3 regions of the Enterobacter sp. N5-15 genome follow, and region 3 is predicted to be linked to each of the others. Evidence: predicted binding sites of a transcription regulator. Region 3 holds the regulator's gene; each other region holds the start of a gene.
What was found. Region 3 encodes LexA, which represses DNA repair genes until DNA is damaged. Its sites were predicted from a motif close to TNCTGTATGTACATACAGNA; they were not measured.

Region 1 (5,613 bases), 2.1 Mb from region 3:
CAGCTCCTGGGCATAGCTATTAAGGAACTCCGGGGTAAAGACATTGCGACGATGCTGCAGCCAGCGATCCTGTTCCGCTTCATCCAGGGTTCCCGGGTAGTTACGCGCGCGGTAATTAAACATCAGCCTTTCGATGCGTTTATCGGCGAAGGTAATATCCAGCGCAGGCAAGTTACGCGGCTCGGTTTGCAGAACGATATTCATCGCCGCGCGATCGGCATCGCTAAAGAAACCGTTATAGAGCTGGGCATCGACGTTTTCTGACGGAACGAAAGGCTCCGCCTCGGCAAAGATGGCGACCACTTTCTCGCGCACCTGAGGATTATCGCGCAGCACTTTCAGATTATCGAGGCAGTGCTGCCGGTTTATGCCCAGCCTGTCCGCATCTTCCGGGCGTAGCGTATTGGCCTGCGCCAGGACCGGACATTTATTGATATGCACCAGTTTGACCGGCACCGCAGGCAGATCCCCGAGTTCATTTTTCGGGGTATAAAGCCGTTCACGCAGGGTATCGCTGTCAAGCTCCAGCAGCGGTGAAATATCGCCGGCCAAATCCACCATGATGACCGCATTACGGTTATCCGGATGCCAGGCCAGCGGGGCGACCCAGCTGGTATTTCCGCGCCAGGCGCCAAACATGCCGGAAATATGCACCAGCGGCTTCATCTGCGGCACATCAATCAGCGTGGTCAACTTCTGTTTACTGCGGTGGCTCAGCAGATACTCAAACAGCCGGGGCTGCGCGCTTTTCACCAGCTTCGCCATGGCAATGGTGGCATAGACGTCCGCCATCGCGTCGTGGGCATTGCTGTGCTCGATACCGTTAGCGCGCGTCAGGTGTTCCAGCCGGAAGCTGGTCAGCCCTTCCTCATTTTCCGGCCAGTTAATGCCTTCAGGACGCAGGGCATAACAGGCGCGCATGATGTCGAGTAAATCCCAGCGTGAGTTGCGGTTCTGCCAGCTCCAGGCATAGGGATCGTAAAAGTTACGATAGAAGATGTTGCGCGTCACTTCGTCATCGAAGCGGATGTTGTTGTAACCGACCACGCAGGTATTGGGGACGGTAAACAGGTCGTGGATGCGTCGGGCGAATTCTGCCTCGTTAACGCCTTTCTCCCGCGCTTCCTGAGGGGTGATCCCGGTGACCATGACCGCCCCGGGCTGCGGCAGGTAGTCATCAGCCGGTTTGCAGTAAAAGACCTCAGGCTCGCCAATGATGTTGAATTCGTCGTCGGTACGGATGGCGGCAAACTGCGCCGGTCGGTCCAGCGCCGGGTGCGTGCCAAAGGTTTCGTAGTCGTGGAACAAAAAAGTCGGGCGAGCGGCAGAGTCAGACACCAGTAATACCATCCTGTTAAAAAATGACGTCACTATGGTAAACGATCGCGCGGTCCAGACCGAATAAAAAGCACCGCCGTGGCGCAAATTTGCGCGCCAGCTTCAGAGAAAAATCTGCGTTCTGTCACATTTTTTTGCAATTAAGCCAGGTAACGACATCAGAACTCCCGTAAAAAGGTCATCGATTTTTAATGACCTGAGGATATACCGTTGAAACGCCGTCTGTTTATTGCTGTTTCTTTACTCGCTTCGAGTATCTCATCTGCTTTTGCGGCCGAACCACTGGATTTTTCGCCGCAGCCTCCGGCCATTCAGGCTGGCTCCTGGGTGCTGATGGACTACACGACTGGTCAGATCTTAACGGCGGGCAACGAACATCAACAACGTAATCCGGCGAGCCTGACCAAGCTGATGACGGGGTATGTGGTTGATCGGGCCATTGATAGCCACCGCATTACGCCGGACGACATTGTCACCGTAGGGCGTGACGCGTGGGCTAAAGGCAACCCGGTTTTTGACGGCTCGTCGCTCATGTTTCTGAAAGAGGGCGATCGCGTCTCCGTGCGTGACTTAAGCCGCGGCCTGATTGTCGACTCCGGAAACGACGCCTGCGTGGCGCTGGCCGATCACGTGGCGGGCGGTCAGCCGCAGTTTGTGAAGATGATGAACGACTACGTGCAAAAGCTGAACCTGCGCGATACGCATTTTGAAACCGTCCACGGGCTGGACGCGCCGGGCCAGCACAGCTCGGCCTATGACCTGGCCGTACTCTCCCGCGCCATCATCCACGGCGAGCCTGAGTTTTATCATATGTACAGCGAAAAGAGCCTGACCTGGAACGGGATCACCCAGCAGAACCGTAACGGCCTGCTGTGGGATAAAACCATGAACGTGGACGGGCTTAAAACGGGACATACCTCGGGGGCGGGCTTTAACCTGATTGCTTCCGCCGTTGACGGGCAGCGCCGTTTAATCGCGGTTGTCATGGGGGCGGATAGCCCGAAAGGGCGCGAGGACCAGGCCCGAAAACTGCTGCACTGGGGGCAGCAGAATTTCGATACGGTGCAGATCCTGCACAGCGGTAAAAAAGTGGGGACAGAGCGTATCTGGTACGGCGATAAGGAGCAGGTGAAACTGGGTACCGACCAGGACTTCTGGCTGGCCCTGCCGAAAGCGGAAGTGCCGAACATCAAAGCCAAATACGTGCTGGATAAAAAAGAGCTGGAAGCGCCGATTGCCGCGCATCAGCGGGTGGGTGAGATCCAGCTCTATGACCGCGACAAAGTGGTGGCGCACTGGCCGCTGGTGACGCTGGAAGCCGTTGATAAAGGCGGCCTGTTCTCTCGCATGAGCGATTATCTGCATCACACGCTCTAACGGCAGATGAGCAGACTGGCAGGGTTGCGAGTCTGCTCACATAATAAACACTTCACGTTTGCTGAACGCTCAGAACTCGCTTTATAGTGTATGTATATACAGTAATAAATGGAGGCAGCATGGACTACAGCATTAAGCAGCAACAGAAACGTAAGATTGCCGGTTTTCATTTGGTCGGACCGTGGGAACAAACGGTAAAACAGGGCTTTGAACAGCTGGTGATGTGGGTGGACGGGCGTCACATTGAGCCGCTGGAGTGGGTTGCGGTCTACTACGATAATCCGGATGAGGTCCCGGCAGAAAAACTGCGCTGCGATACGGCCGTTACGGTACCGGATGATTTCGTCATCCCGGAAAACAGCGAAGGCGTCATGATGACGGAAATCGCGGCCGGGGATTATGCCGTGGCGACGGCGCGCGTGGAAAACTACGACTTCGCCACGCCGTGGTATCAGTTCTTTAATTCCCTGCTGCAGGACAATAAGTACCAGATGGCGCTCAAACCCTGCTTCGAACGCTATCTCAATGACGGGAATGCAGACGGCTACTGGGATATCGAAATGTATATCGCGGTAGAGCATAAAACGGTTTAAGCCTGTTAAATGAAGGGTTTTTCAGCTGGGAGCGATCCGCCCGGCTGAAAACACAGTACAATTGTGATTTGCCGTGTAGCTGGAGAGCGGGTGTGCGTCCCGACAAATCATTAACCCCTTTTGAAATTCGCTTGTACAAACATTACCGCGTGGTGCACGGGTGCCGCATCGCGCTGGCCTTCGTGTTGACGTTTGTGCTGGTCCGTTTGCTGGATGTTCCGGAAGGAACATGGCCGCTGATCACGCTGGTGGTGGTGATGGGGCCCATCTCGTTTTGGGGGAACGTTGTTCCGCGCGCCTTCGAGCGAATTGGCGGGACGGTTTTAGGCTCGGCCCTTGGGCTTATCGCCCTGAAGCTGGAGCTCATCTCATTTCCCGTGATGCTGGCATGGTGCGGTGCCGCCATGTTCCTGTGCGGCTGGCTGGCGCTGGGTAAGAGGCCGTATCAGGCGCTGCTGATTGGTATTACGCTCGCGGTGGTTGTCGGTGCGCCCGCCGGGGATATGACCACGGCGCTGTGGCGAAGCGGGGATGTCATCCTGGGGTCACTGCTGGCCATGCTTTTCACCGGTATCTGGCCACAGCGTGCTTTTCTGCACTGGCGTATTCAGATGGCTAACTACGTCACAGCCTTTAACCGCGTCTACCAGGCCGGTTTTTCCCCGAATCTGGTTGAGCGTCCCCGGCTGGAAAAGCATCTGCAAACGATCCTCAACGACGTGGTTAAAATGCGCGGCCTGATCACGCCCGCCAGCAAAGAAACCCATATTCAGAAATCGATTTTTGAAGCCATCCAGACGGTAAGCCGCAATCTGGTCTGCATGCTTGAACTGCAAATCAACGCCCACTGGGCCTCGCGTCCCAGCCATCTGTTGATGCTTAACGCGCAGACCCTCAAAGAGACCCAGCAGATGACGCAGCAAACGCTGTTGACCATCGCCCATGCGCTCTATGAAGGGAACCCGCAGCCGATACTGGCCAACAGCGAGCGGCTGAATGAGATCGTCGCGGAGCTGAAGCAGCTCATCAATGAACGCCAGAGCGATAACGTGGCAGAAACGCCAATTCATGGCTACGTGTGGCTGAGCATGGAACTGGCGCGGCAGCTTGAGCTGTTATCGCACCTTATTTGCCGTGCGCTGCGCAAATAAAAGGCGTATGTGACGGCTGCTGCTTCGATTCAGCAGCAATTGGGGTTATGATAGCTTTAAACGATATACTCATTGTCATTCGCAGCCGCTGTCAGTAAGGTTATTGTTACAACGGTTGCCTTAACGAATCCGAATCTCACATTATCAGGGGTGTAAAAATGGAAACTACCAAGCCTTCGTTCCAGGATGTTCTGGAATTCGTCCGCCTGTTCCGCCGCAAAAACAAACTGCAGCGTGAAATCCAGGACGTTGAGAAGAAGATCCGTGACAACCAGAAACGTGTCCTGCTGCTCGACAACCTGAGCGACTACATCAAGCCAGGTATGAGCGTTGAAGCTATTCAGGGCATCATCGCCAGCATGAAGAGCGACTATGAAGACCGCGTTGATGACTACATCATCAAAAACGCTGAGCTGTCCAAAGAGCGTCGCGACATCTCCAAGAAGCTGAAAGTGATGGGCGAAATCAAAAACGGCGAAGCAAAAAGCGAGTAATCGCAGCGAATAGTAAAAAAGGCTCTCTGGTGACAGAGAGCCTTTTTTTATGATGCAGAACGCGGCTGTAGCTGATAAATCCAGGCCTTAACCTGCTTGCCTTCAAGGGTGGTCACCGTGACCTCAACCCGATCGTAGCCATCTTCAAATTCATCCAGCATTTGCCAGTGTGCGGCAAGGTTATCAGAGATAAACAGATAGCCTTCGACGCGGGGTCCGTCCGGATGGAGCACAATCCCCGGGAAATCCGCCGCAGCGCCCCAGCCGCGTTCGTAAAACGTACCGGATACGGAGCCGGCCAGCCATTCGCCGCCAATGTTTTCAAGAATATGCGCATTAGAGTGGCCCGGGCGCAGCGTGCCGTAGACAAACAGAGCGTTCATTTTCCCTCATCCGCAAAGCAAAAAGCCTGCTTTAAAAGCAGGCTTTTTAAATTTGGCTCCTCTGACTGGACTCGAACCAGTGACATACGGATTAACAGTCCGCCGTTCTACCGACTGAACTACAGAGGAATCGTTGTGGAGGCTTATCTTAGCGGCGAAAAAACTTTTGTCAAACCTGATCTTAGGGAAAATCGACCGATTGCTGATTCTGTCGTCAGTTTGTTGTAAATCCACACATCTTTTTCTGGAAAATACTTTGCAGGATTAGCATTTGTCC
Region 2 (5,613 bases), 570 kb from region 3:
ATCAGCCAGCGGCATGCGCAGCGCTATGGCTACCGGAGAATGACGAGAGCACTACGGGATAAGGGCTTCGTGCTTAATCACAAAACCGTGCGCAGGCTGATGAAGGAGCATGGACTCACCTGTCAGCTACGCCGGAAAAGATATCGCTCATATATGCCTGATGCGGGTCTGTCATCCGCCAATCTGCTGGCCCGGGACTTTAGCGCTGAACGAAGCGGGATCAAGTGGTGTACGGATGTGACGGAGTTCCGGGCCGGGGGACAGAAACTTTACCTGTCAGCCCTGCAGGATCTGTTCAATAACGAAATCGTGGCCTGGAATATGTCGACCAGTGCTTCACAGCCTCTGGTCTGCAGGATGCTGCATAAGGCCCTGAAAGCACACAGACATAGTGAAGGTCTGGTCTTACACAGCGATCAGGGCTGGGCTTACAGGACACCGGCATGGCGGTTAATGCTGGAAAAAGCCGGTATAGTCCAGAGTATGTCGCGAAAGGGAAACTGCCTGGATAATGCAGTGATGGAAAACTTCTTCAGCCATCTGAAAGTGGAGATGTACTACCGCAAGAGGTATGGTTGCGTGAAAGAGCTGGAGCGGGATATTAAGGCTTATATTCGTTACTTCAACACTGAACGAATCAGCCTGAAAACTGGCGGCCTGAGCCCGGTGGCGTACCGGACTCAGGCAGAAAAAACAAAAGAATAAAGGTGTCCAGGAAACGGGGTTCAGTGCAGATTGAGCCGCCCTGGCACGTTCACCGGTCATGTTGTTACAGAGTTACAAGGAACATAAAGTGAACGGAATGACCACCAGAGCCGTATGTTCCCCCTCACCCCAGCCCTCTCCCTCAAGGGAGAGGGGGCCATCGGTGCAGACATTGGCATTGTTTTGCGGGGATCCCTCACTCCAAAGGGAGAGGGATAAATCAACCCTGACGCAAATTCTGCGCCGCCTTCACCATGTTGGCGAGCGCCGCACGCGTCTCCGGCCAGCCGCGGGTTTTCAGTCCGCAGTCCGGATTCACCCACAGGCGCTCTGCCGGAATCCGCTGGGCCGCTTTTTTCAGCAGGGCTTCTATCCACTCCACGCTCGGCACGTTCGGGGAGTGAATGTCGTACACGCCCGGCCCGATTTCATTCGGGTAGTCGAACTCTTCAAACGACTCCAGCAGCTCCATGTCCGATCGAGAGGTCTCGATGGTGATCACGTCGGCGTCCAGCGCGGCAATCGAATCCATGATGTCGTTAAATTCGCAGTAGCACATGTGGGTGTGGATCTGGGTGTCGTCCTTCGCCACCGCGGCGTTGATGCGGAACGCCTCCACGCCCCACTGCAGGTAGGCATCCCAGTCGCTGCGGCGCAGCGGCAGACCTTCGCGCAGCGCCGGTTCGTCAATCTGGATAATGCCAATACCTGCCGCTTCCAGATCCGCCACTTCATCACGCAGCGCCAGGGCAATCTGTTTGGCGATGGTTTCACGGGTCACGTCTTCACGCGGGAACGACCAGCAGAGAATGGTCACCGGACCGGTGAGCATCCCTTTCACCGGCTTGTCGGTCAGGGACTGGGCATACTTCGCCCACTCCACGGTGATCGCTTCCGGGCGGCTGACGTCACCAATGACCACCGGCGGCTTCACGCAGCGGGAGCCATAGCTCTGCACCCAGCCGTTCTGGGTAAAGACAAAGCCGTCCAGATGCTCACCAAAGTATTCCACCATGTCGTTACGCTCGGCCTCGCCGTGCACCAGCACGTCCAGCCCCAGGCGTTCCTGCTCGATAATCGCCTGCTTGATGTGTTCCGCGATGCCGGTGCGGTAGTGATTCGCATCCAGATTGCCCTTTTTGAAGTCCAGACGCAGACCGCGGATCTCCGTGGTTTGCGGGAAAGAGCCGATAGTCGTGGTCGGCCAGGCGGGCAGGTTGAAACGGGCGCGCTGGGCTTCGGCGCGCACCTCGTACGGGCTCTGGCGCTGGCTGTCCTGGGCGGTGATGGCCGCCAGACGTTTTTCCACCGCCGGGTTGTGCACGCGCGCAGAGTGCCGACGCGCCTGGATCGGGGCGCTCCATTCGGTAATCGCCGCCGTGTCGCCGCTGTTGAGCGCGTCGCGCAGCAGCGTCAGCTCTTCACATTTTTGCAGGGCAAAGGCAAACCAGCTTTTCACCTCGACATCCAGGTGGGTCTCCACGCTCAGATCGATCGGGCTGTGCAGCAGGGAACAGGAAGAGGCCACCCAAAGCTCACGTTTGCCGACGATGTCTTTGATTTGTGCATATTTCTCGGTCAGATCGGCGCGCCAGACGTTACGACCGTTAATCAACCCGGCGGAGAGCAGCCAGTCCGCAGGCAGGCGCTTGTGCAGCTCCGCCACATCATCTTTACCGTGTACGAGGTCAACGTGCAGGCCCTGCACCGGCAGCGCGCTAATGGTCTTCAGGTTTGGCGTCACGCCTTCGAAATAGGTGGTGAGCAGCAGCTTCACCTGCCCGGTGAGCGCGTCATACGCCGGTTTGAAGGCATCGAGCCAAACCTGGGGCAGCTCGAGCACCAGCGCCGGTTCGTCGATTTGTACCCACTGAATGCCGCGCTTGCCCAGCTCAATCAGCACCTGTTTGTAGACCGGCAGGATATCCTTCAGCAGGCTGAGTCGGTCAAACGGCTCACCTTTCACTTTGCCCAGCCACAGGTAGGTTACCGGCCCGAGCAGCACCGGTTTCACCTGGTGGCCCAGCGCCAGCGCTTCGTCCACCTCGTCCAGCAGCTGCGTCCAGGTCAGCCTGAACTGCTGACCTTTCACGAACTCCGGCACCATATAGTGATAGTTGGTGTTGAACCACTTGGTCATTTCCGCCGCTGCCGCTGGCTCACCCGTTGGCGCGCGGCCGCGGCCGATGCGGAACAGGGTATCGATATCTACCGATCCATCTTTGTTCTGATGACGAGCCGGCACGTTGCCAAGCAGCAGGCTGGTCGTCAGAACATGGTCGTACCAGGCGAAATCGCCCACCGGCTGCAGGTCAATACCCGCCTGTTTTTGCTGCTCCCAGTGGCGGGCGCGCAGTTCGCGCCCCACCGCCAGCAGCTCTTCACGGGTGGCGTTCCCCGCCCAGTAGCTTTCTTGCGCTTTTTTCAGCTCGCGACGCAGGCCAACGCGAGGGAAACCGAGAGTGTGATTGCGGATTGTCATGGTATGCCCCTTGTGAAATTCGTTATTTAGACGTCCAGATGTTTACACTTCTATAATTGGCAGGTACTGTATATTCCTCAAGCGCAAAATGTTCATGGCGAAGTGAAGGACTTTCATGATCGAGATAAAACACCTGAAAACGCTACAAGCGTTGCGGAACTGCGGCTCGCTCGCGGCGGCTGCGGCCACGCTGCACCAGACCCAGTCCGCCCTTTCTCACCAGTTCAGCGATCTGGAACAACGCCTCGGCTTCCGTCTTTTTGTGCGTAAGAGCCAGCCCCTGCGCTTTACGCCGCAGGGTGAAATTCTTCTTCAGCTGGCTAATCAGGTACTGCCGCAAATCGCCAGCGCGCTGCAGGCGTGTAACGAACCGCAGCAGACCAAGCTGCGTATCGCCATTGAGTGCCACAGCTGTATTCAGTGGCTGACCCCCGCGCTTGAGAACTTCCGTCAGAAGTGGCCGCAGGTGGAGATGGACTTCAAATCCGGCGTGACCTTTGACCCGCAGCCGTCGCTGCAGCAGGGCGAGCTGGACCTGGTGATGACCTCTGACATCCTACCGCGCAGCGGCCTGCACTATTCGCCGATGTTTGATTATGAAGTGCGCCTGGTGCTGGCGCCGGACCATCCGCTGGCGACCAAAACGCGCATCACGCCGGAAGACCTGGCGACGGAAACGCTGCTGATTTATCCGGTCCAGCGCAGTCGTCTGGATATCTGGCGCCACTTCCTGCAGCCCGCAGGCGTTAGCCCGCAGCTGAAAAGCGTGGATAACACGCTGCTGCTGATTCAGATGGTGGCGGCCAGAATGGGTATCGCGGCGCTGCCGCACTGGGTGGTGGAGAGCTTTGAACGCCAGGGTCTGGTGCAGACCAAAACCCTGGGTGAAGGACTGTGGAGCCGACTGTACGCCGCCGTGCGCGATGGCGAGCAGCGTCAGCCGATTACGGAGGCGTTTATTCGCTCAGCGCGGAACCACGCGTGCGACCATCTTCCGTTTGTGCGGAGCGCGGAGCGACCCATCGGCGATGGACCCACAGCGAAGCCAGGATCACCGCTCCCCCAATAATGAAGCTCGGCCAGTGCGGCTGTTGCTGCCAGATGGCGAGGTTGACCAGCAGCCCTGCCGGGACGTGCACGTTGTTCATGATCCCCAGCGTACCGGCGTCTACCTGCGTAGCGCCGTAGTTCCACATGAAGTACCCCAGCCCTGACGCCACCACGCCCAGCCAGACCAGAACGCCCCACTGCACGGTGGTGGTCGGCAGTTTTTGCGGGTTACCGAGCATAAACCACGCCGCCACCGCGACAATCGCGGCGCCCATATAAAACCAGGCGAATGCGTTATGCTGCGGCATCGGACGGGTTTCCATCAGGCGTTTGTAGCCCACCATGCCGATGGCAAAACTGATGTTGGCGAGCTGGACGAACATCAGCCCGGTCCAGAAGTGATCGCTGACTTTGTCATAGCGAATAATCGCCGCGCCGATCACCGCCAGCGCCGCGCTCAGCAGGTATCCCCAACGCAGGCGGCGCCTGCTGAGCAGGTCGTAAATCAGCGTGATATAGAGCGGCGTCAGCACGGTAAAGAGCAGGAACTCGGAGACAGACAGGTAGACGTAGGCCCGGAAGCTAAACAGATACATGATGCCGAGCTGCATCGCCCCCACCAGCATGTACAGCACAATCGTTTTCAGCGATTGCCCGCGCGTGCGCAGAAACGGCAGGAATACCAGCGCCGCCAGCCCCACGCGCATCAGCACCGAGAAGTAGCTGTCGACCGAACCGGCAAGGTATTCGCCAATCAGGCTAAAGGAGAAGGCCCACAGGATAGTGGTGATAATGAGTAGCGCCACAATGCTTGTCTCTCAAAAAGAAGGAGAGGCATTGTAGCGAACTCTTTAGTTGACATCTGAGCAATAAACAACCAAATGAAGATTATTCAAGGAACAGTTTGCGCAGATACTTCGGCACCGCGTTGTCTGCGTTGGTGCCGATCACTTCCAGCTCCGGGTGCAGGTCTTTCAGACGCTGGTGCGCATTTTCCATAATGCAGCCCTTGCCTGCCATCGAAAGCATTTCGGCATCGTTCATGCCGTCACCAAAGGCGATACAGTCTTTCAGCTCGAAGCCCAGACGTTTCGCGACGGCTTCCAGCGCGTGACCTTTAGAGACGCCCCCTGCCATCACTTCCAGGCAGGTCAGGGTTGAGAAGCTCACGTTGACGCGATCGCCCCAGCGGGCGTTGATCGCCTGCTCAAGCGGCAGCAATTCCTCATGGTTTACACTGGTGAAGAACACCTTACTGATCCCTTCCGGCTCCAGCAGACCCGGCTCGTACAGTGAGTACTGGAATACGGCTTCCTTGAAGAAACGCATCTCTTCCGGGCGGTGGCGGTTCATAAACCAGTCGTCGTCGCGGTAGA
Region 3 (5,613 bases):
TCCACGGAATAGCCGCGGCTGAACAGCTCGCCCAGATACTCGCGGAACACGGTGGAGTAGAGCTTGTTGCCCTTGAAGGTACGACGGATAAAGAAGGCGCCCAGGCGGCGGAAAATCGGGCCTGCTGGCCAGAAATTCAGGTTGATACCGGCAGCAATGTGCGGCGGTACCAGCCCCTGGTGATAGAGCACGTAGGAAAGAAGCAGGTAGTCCATGTGGCTGCGGTGGCAGGGAACATAGACGATCTCATGGCCATCATGCGCCAGTTGACGTACACGCTCGGCGTTATGAACGTTGATGCCCTGGTAGAGGCGGTTCCAGGTAAAGCCGAGAATGCGATCGGACAGGCGAATCATCTCGTAAGAGAAGTTCGCTGCAATCTCTTCCATCAGCGCAATGGCGTTCTGCTGGGCTTTCTCATGCGATATTTTCTTGCTGCGCGCTTCATCTTCGACGGCGCGGGCAATCGCTTTGGAGGCCAGCAGCTTGTTGAACAGATCCTGACGCGCCGGGAGACGCGGCCCTACGGCAGCCAGGCGCTGGCGGGCGAAGTGCATACGCGCCACGCGCGCCAGTTTCTGCGCGATGATCTTGTCGGTGCCGTGCTCGTCCGCCATTCGACGCAGCGAAACGGAAGGGGAGAAACGCACAAAGCTGTCGCGTCCCAGCCAGGAGACCGCAAAGAACTTCTGGATGCCGTTAAGCATGCGCAGCGGCGGGTTCTCTTCACCTTTTTCACGGCCCGGACGACGACCAAACATCACCGATACCGGCACCATCTGCACATCCAGATCGGGGTTGCTGCGGTGCAGGTCGAGATAGTCATGGAACAGCTTGATGGACTCTTCTTTTGGCGTGTAGTAGGTAAACACGCGCGGCCCGCCGTGAATGAACACGTAGCGCGGCAGTAAAGTGCCGTCAACTTCAAGCGGTTCAAGCGGGTCAGGTAAGTCATGCGCCAGACACTGGGCACGAAGCGTCAGTAAGTCTGCCTTCGAGTTATAAGGCAAAACGTACATAATAGGACGCGACGTATCGAGCCCTAATTCCAGCGCGGGTTCTGCTGGGATAGACTTGCTTTTTACCAGGATGCTTAATGGTAAATTAAGTAATTTGTAGTAAATTCGTGGCCAGCCGGACATAAACGATGTAAAGCCTCTGGTTAATAATGCAATTGCTGCGCAAGGATAACAGAAAGCGCGCAAAATTTCTGTTGTTACCCGTCATACTTCAGGCTGTAGCGAAACGCGCTACAGCTCCTGTTACTGACGCTTTTTTTCATAAAAGGTTCTTTTAATGGCCAATAATACCACTGGGTTAACGCGTATCATCAAAGCCGCCGGCTATTCGTGGAAAGGGTTCCGTGCTGCGTGGATCAACGAAGCCGCCTTTCGCCAGGAGGGCGTCGCCGCTATCATCGCGGTGATCATCGCCTGTTTCCTTGATGTTGATGCTATTACCCGCGTACTTCTTATCGGTTCCGTGCTTCTGGTGATGATAGTGGAAATTCTTAATAGCGCTATTGAAGCCGTTGTTGATCGCATTGGTTCAGATTTCCACGAGCTTTCTGGCCGCGCAAAAGACATGGGCTCTGCTGCCGTGTTGCTGGCGATTATCACTGCCGTTATCACCTGGGTCACGCTGCTTTGGTCACATTTCCGATGAGCCTCGAGGAATAATTAAGTCCCTGGTTTTTTGTGCAGTTTTTGGTTCCAAAATCGCCTTTGACTGTATATACTCACAGCATAACTGTATATACACCCAGGGGGCGGAATGAAAGCGTTAACGACCAGGCAGCAAGAGGTGTTTGATCTCATCCGGGATCATATCGGCCAGACGGGTATGCCACCCACGCGTGCGGAAATCGCGCAGCGTCTGGGCTTCCGTTCTCCGAATGCTGCCGAAGAACACCTGAAAGCGCTGGCGCGTAAGGGCGTGATTGAGATTGTTTCAGGCGCGTCACGTGGTATCCGCCTGCTGGTGGAAGAAGAGACGGGCATTCCGCTGGTGGGGCGCGTTGCTGCCGGTGAGCCTTTACTGGCACAGCAGCATATTGAAGGCCATTACCAGGTTGATCCAGCCATGTTCAAACCGAGCGCTGATTTCCTGCTGCGCGTCAGCGGTATGTCGATGAAAGACATCGGCATTCTTGACGGCGATCTGCTTGCGGTGCACAAAACGCAGGATGTGCGTAACGGCCAGGTGGTTGTCGCACGCATTGATGATGAAGTCACCGTCAAGCGTTTGAAAAAACAGGGGAACACCGTTCAGCTACTGCCTGAAAACAACGAGTTCTCCCCGATTGTGGTCGATCTCCGCGAACACAACTTCTCTATCGAAGGACTGGCGGTTGGGGTCATTCGCAACGGCGAATGGCTGTAACCTCTTCCTGACAGGCTATGGCGCCGCTGTAGCCTGCTTCATTCTCCACTCCCGGTATTTTTCATGTCACTGCTGACGGCATCCGATAAGGCATTGTGGCGTCTTGCTCTGCCGATGATTTTCTCCAATATTACCGTTCCCTTGCTCGGTCTGGTCGATACTGCCGTTATTGGTCACCTTGATTCGCCTGTTTATCTTGGCGGCGTGGCGATTGGCGCGACGGCAACCAGCTTCCTGTTTATGCTGCTGCTCTTTTTGCGCATGAGCACCACCGGACTCACGGCACAGGCTTATGGTGCAAAAGATCCGCTGCGTCTGGCGCGCGCGCTGGTGCAGCCGCTGATCCTTGCGCTTGGCGCGGGGCTGTTAATCGTTTTATTACGTGCGCCTCTTATCGACCTTGCGCTCCATGTTGTTGGCGGCAGCGAGGCGGTACTGGCGCAGGCGCGACGTTTCCTTGAAATCCGCTGGCTCAGCGCGCCCGCATCGCTGGCAAACCTGGTTCTGCTGGGGTGGCTACTGGGCGTTCAGTACGCACGCGCGCCGGTCATTTTGCTGGTGGTAGGCAACCTTCTCAACATTGTGCTGGATGTCTGGCTGGTAATGGGCCTACATATGAACGTGCAGGGCGCGGCGCTGGCGACGGCGATTGCCGAGTACGGAACCTTTATTATTGGCCTGTGGATGGCCTGGCGCGTGCTGGCGATGCGCGGCATCTCCCTGGCGCTGCTCAAAACCGCATGGCGCGGCAATATCCGTAAGCTGCTGGCACTTAATCGTGACATCATGCTGCGCTCGCTGCTGCTTCAGCTTTGCTTCGGCGCGCTGACGGTTTTCGGGGCTCGACTGGGGCCAGAAATCGTTGCGGTCAACGCGGTGTTGATGACGCTACTGACCTTTACCGCCTACGCGCTGGACGGTTTTGCCTATGCGGTAGAAGCGCATTCCGGGCAGGCGTACGGTGCGCGCGAAAGTGGGCAGCTTCGGGACGTCTGGCGGGCAGCCTGCCGTCAGTCGGGACTGGTGGCGCTGGCGTTCGGCCTGGTTTACGCCTGCCTGGGTGAGCAGATCGTGGCATTGCTGACGTCTATCCCTGCGCTGCGCGAGCTGGCGAGTCACTATCTCATCTGGCAAGTCATCTTACCGGTGGTCGGCGTCTGGTGTTATCTGCTGGACGGCATGTTTATTGGTGCGACGCGCGGAGCGGAAATGCGCAACAGCATGGCGGTCGCGGCGGCAGGGTTTGGCCTGACGCTGCTGACGCTTCCCTGGCTGGGTAATCACGGTTTGTGGCTGGCCCTGGCCGTTTTCCTCTCGCTGCGAGGGATATCGCTGGCTTTTATCTGGCACCGCCACTGGCAAAACAATACCTGGTTTCCCTCGCGCCACGATATATCGTGACGGTTAAAGATTCCGAATATGAAATCAACTGCCGAATCCTTAACTACAATAATTATCACGTCCAGCAGAAAAGAACGTAACGGACGTTACGACCCGACGCTTAACTAAGAGGACACGATGATGAATAAAGACGAAATCGGCGGCAACTGGAAGCAGTTCAAAGGTAAAGCGAAAGAAAAGTGGGGTAAGCTGACTGATGACGATATGACCGTCATTGAAGGTAAACGCGATCAGCTTGTCGGTAAAATTCAGGAACGTTACGGCTATGCGAAAGATCAGGCGGAAAACGAAGTCAAAGACTGGGAAACCCGTAACGACTACCGCTGGTAACGCTGAATAACCCACAGGGCGGCTCTAAGCCGCCTTTTCTTTTGCCGTTAACGCGGCTTTTTCTTCACAAGAATTGAGTGGTCGTGCTGGCAAGCGTCCTGATGGCGACAGGCTTCCACTTCCACGCAGGCAGAGCACAGCCCGTGCGCTTCAATCACGTTATGACGCAGGGCAAAACCCATTTTCGCCGCCAGCGTATGCATAATATCTTCCACGCCTTCCGCAGCCTCTTCTTTCACCACGCCGCAGCGGTCACAGATAAACATCGCCGACGTGTGGGTGGGCTGATCAAACAGATGGCACAGCACATAGCTGTTGGTGGATTCAACCTTATGCACGAATCCTTGTTCCAGCAGGAAATCCAGGGCGCGATACACCGTCGGTGGCTTCGCCTGCGGCTCGCTTTCACGGAGCAGGTCGAGCAGATCGTAGGCGCTGATAGCACCCTGCTGCAGGCTCATCAGACGTAAGACTTCAAGGCGCTGCGGAGTGAGGCGCACATTGCGTTGGGCGCACAGCTTTTCGGCCTGCGCTAACAGCTCTTTTGTGGACTTATCCATGTAGCACCCCGGATGTTATAGGACGGAAAACGCCCACTTTATCATGTTCTGGTAAAAACACCGAGATCCGCCAGTCTGTGCTATACCTGACCCATTACAAACCGGGAAATAAACAATGAAAAAACCTGACTGTATTCGGCACTGGCGCGACGTTGAAGGCGCGGATGATTCGACCTATCCAGATAGCGATGAGCTTTTTTCTATCGGCGCCCCGTTGGCTCGCAAGCTTGGGCTTGGGCGCATTGGCATCCATCATGAGCGTTTGCCGCCCGGGCGCAGAACGTCCTATCCGCATGCGGAAAGCGATGAAGAAGAGTTCATTTACGTGCTCGAAGGTTATCCAGAGGCGTGGATTAATGGCTATTTATGGAAACTTGAACCGGGCGACAGCGTGGGGTTTCCTGCCGGAACCGGTATCTGCCACACCTTTATTAACAACACGGAGGAAGAGGTACGGTTGCTGGTCGTAGGCGAGGCCAACAAGAAGCACAATCGCATCTACTATCCCCTCAATCCGGTATATGCCGCTACCCGAGAGGATCGCTGGGTAGACCACCCACCCCAGTTTTTTGGACCGCATGATGGAAAACCTGGGAAAAAATAATTTCCTCTTCTATAAATATTGAGGGCCGTCACAAAATATAACAGGCCGTAAGGGAGTTTTACTTAGGGATAGAAATAGCGGGTCTTTTACTACTTATTCACAGCAATAGTTCGTTCCTGTTTGGGTGATAACAGACAGGGGTTATTTCATAACAGACTATAACGGGCATACTGTGAAAAAAAATTTTAAATTTTCGGTGGTTAGTATCGCTGTTTCCTTGTTTATGGCAAATCAGGCGGGAGCAGCCAATACCTGGACAGAATCACGGAGTGACGCAATGGGGGGCACTGGCGTTGCCTCCGGGAGCTATGGTAGCGGGGCGTTAATCAACCCCGC

Region 1: sbmC (DNA gyrase inhibitor SbmC) is a predicted target of LexA. The motif match lies at 2,800-2,819, and genes of this name have one in related genera.
Region 2: metR (HTH-type transcriptional regulator MetR) is a predicted target of LexA. The motif match lies at 3,252-3,271, and genes of this name have one in related genera.

Annotation. Positions count from the first base shown of each region.
Region 1 is NZ_CM170150.1:3,058,859-3,064,471, reverse strand. Features, by position in the region: gene sbcB (exodeoxyribonuclease I) at 1-1,350, opposite strand, end outside; gene dacD (serine-type D-Ala-D-Ala carboxypeptidase DacD) at 1,549-2,715, shown strand; gene sbmC (DNA gyrase inhibitor SbmC) at 2,835-3,308, shown strand; gene AC2TE5_RS14580 (FUSC family protein) at 3,401-4,459, shown strand; gene AC2TE5_RS14575 (DUF496 family protein) at 4,618-4,953, shown strand; gene AC2TE5_RS14570 (gamma-glutamylcyclotransferase family protein) at 5,001-5,336, opposite strand; tRNA gene AC2TE5_RS14565 (tRNA-Asn) at 5,390-5,465, opposite strand.
Region 2 is NZ_CM170150.1:4,627,693-4,633,305, forward strand. Features, by position in the region: partial or broken gene AC2TE5_RS21930 (IS3 family transposase) at 1-705, shown strand, start outside; gene metE (5-methyltetrahydropteroyltriglutamate--homocysteine S-methyltransferase) at 926-3,187, opposite strand; gene metR (HTH-type transcriptional regulator MetR) at 3,303-4,256, shown strand; gene AC2TE5_RS21945 (carboxylate/amino acid/amine transporter) at 4,144-5,043, opposite strand; gene yigL (sugar/pyridoxal phosphate phosphatase YigL) at 5,126-5,613, opposite strand, start outside.
Region 3 is NZ_CM170150.1:335,160-340,772, forward strand. Features, by position in the region: gene plsB (glycerol-3-phosphate 1-O-acyltransferase PlsB) at 1-1,142, opposite strand, end outside; gene AC2TE5_RS01545 (diacylglycerol kinase) at 1,297-1,665, shown strand; gene lexA (transcriptional repressor LexA) at 1,774-2,382, shown strand; gene dinF (MATE family efflux transporter DinF) at 2,446-3,783, shown strand; gene AC2TE5_RS01560 (CsbD family protein) at 3,904-4,113, shown strand; gene zur (zinc uptake transcriptional repressor Zur) at 4,161-4,673, opposite strand; gene AC2TE5_RS01570 (cupin domain-containing protein) at 4,789-5,277, shown strand; gene AC2TE5_RS01575 (conjugal transfer protein TraF) at 5,450-5,613, shown strand, end outside.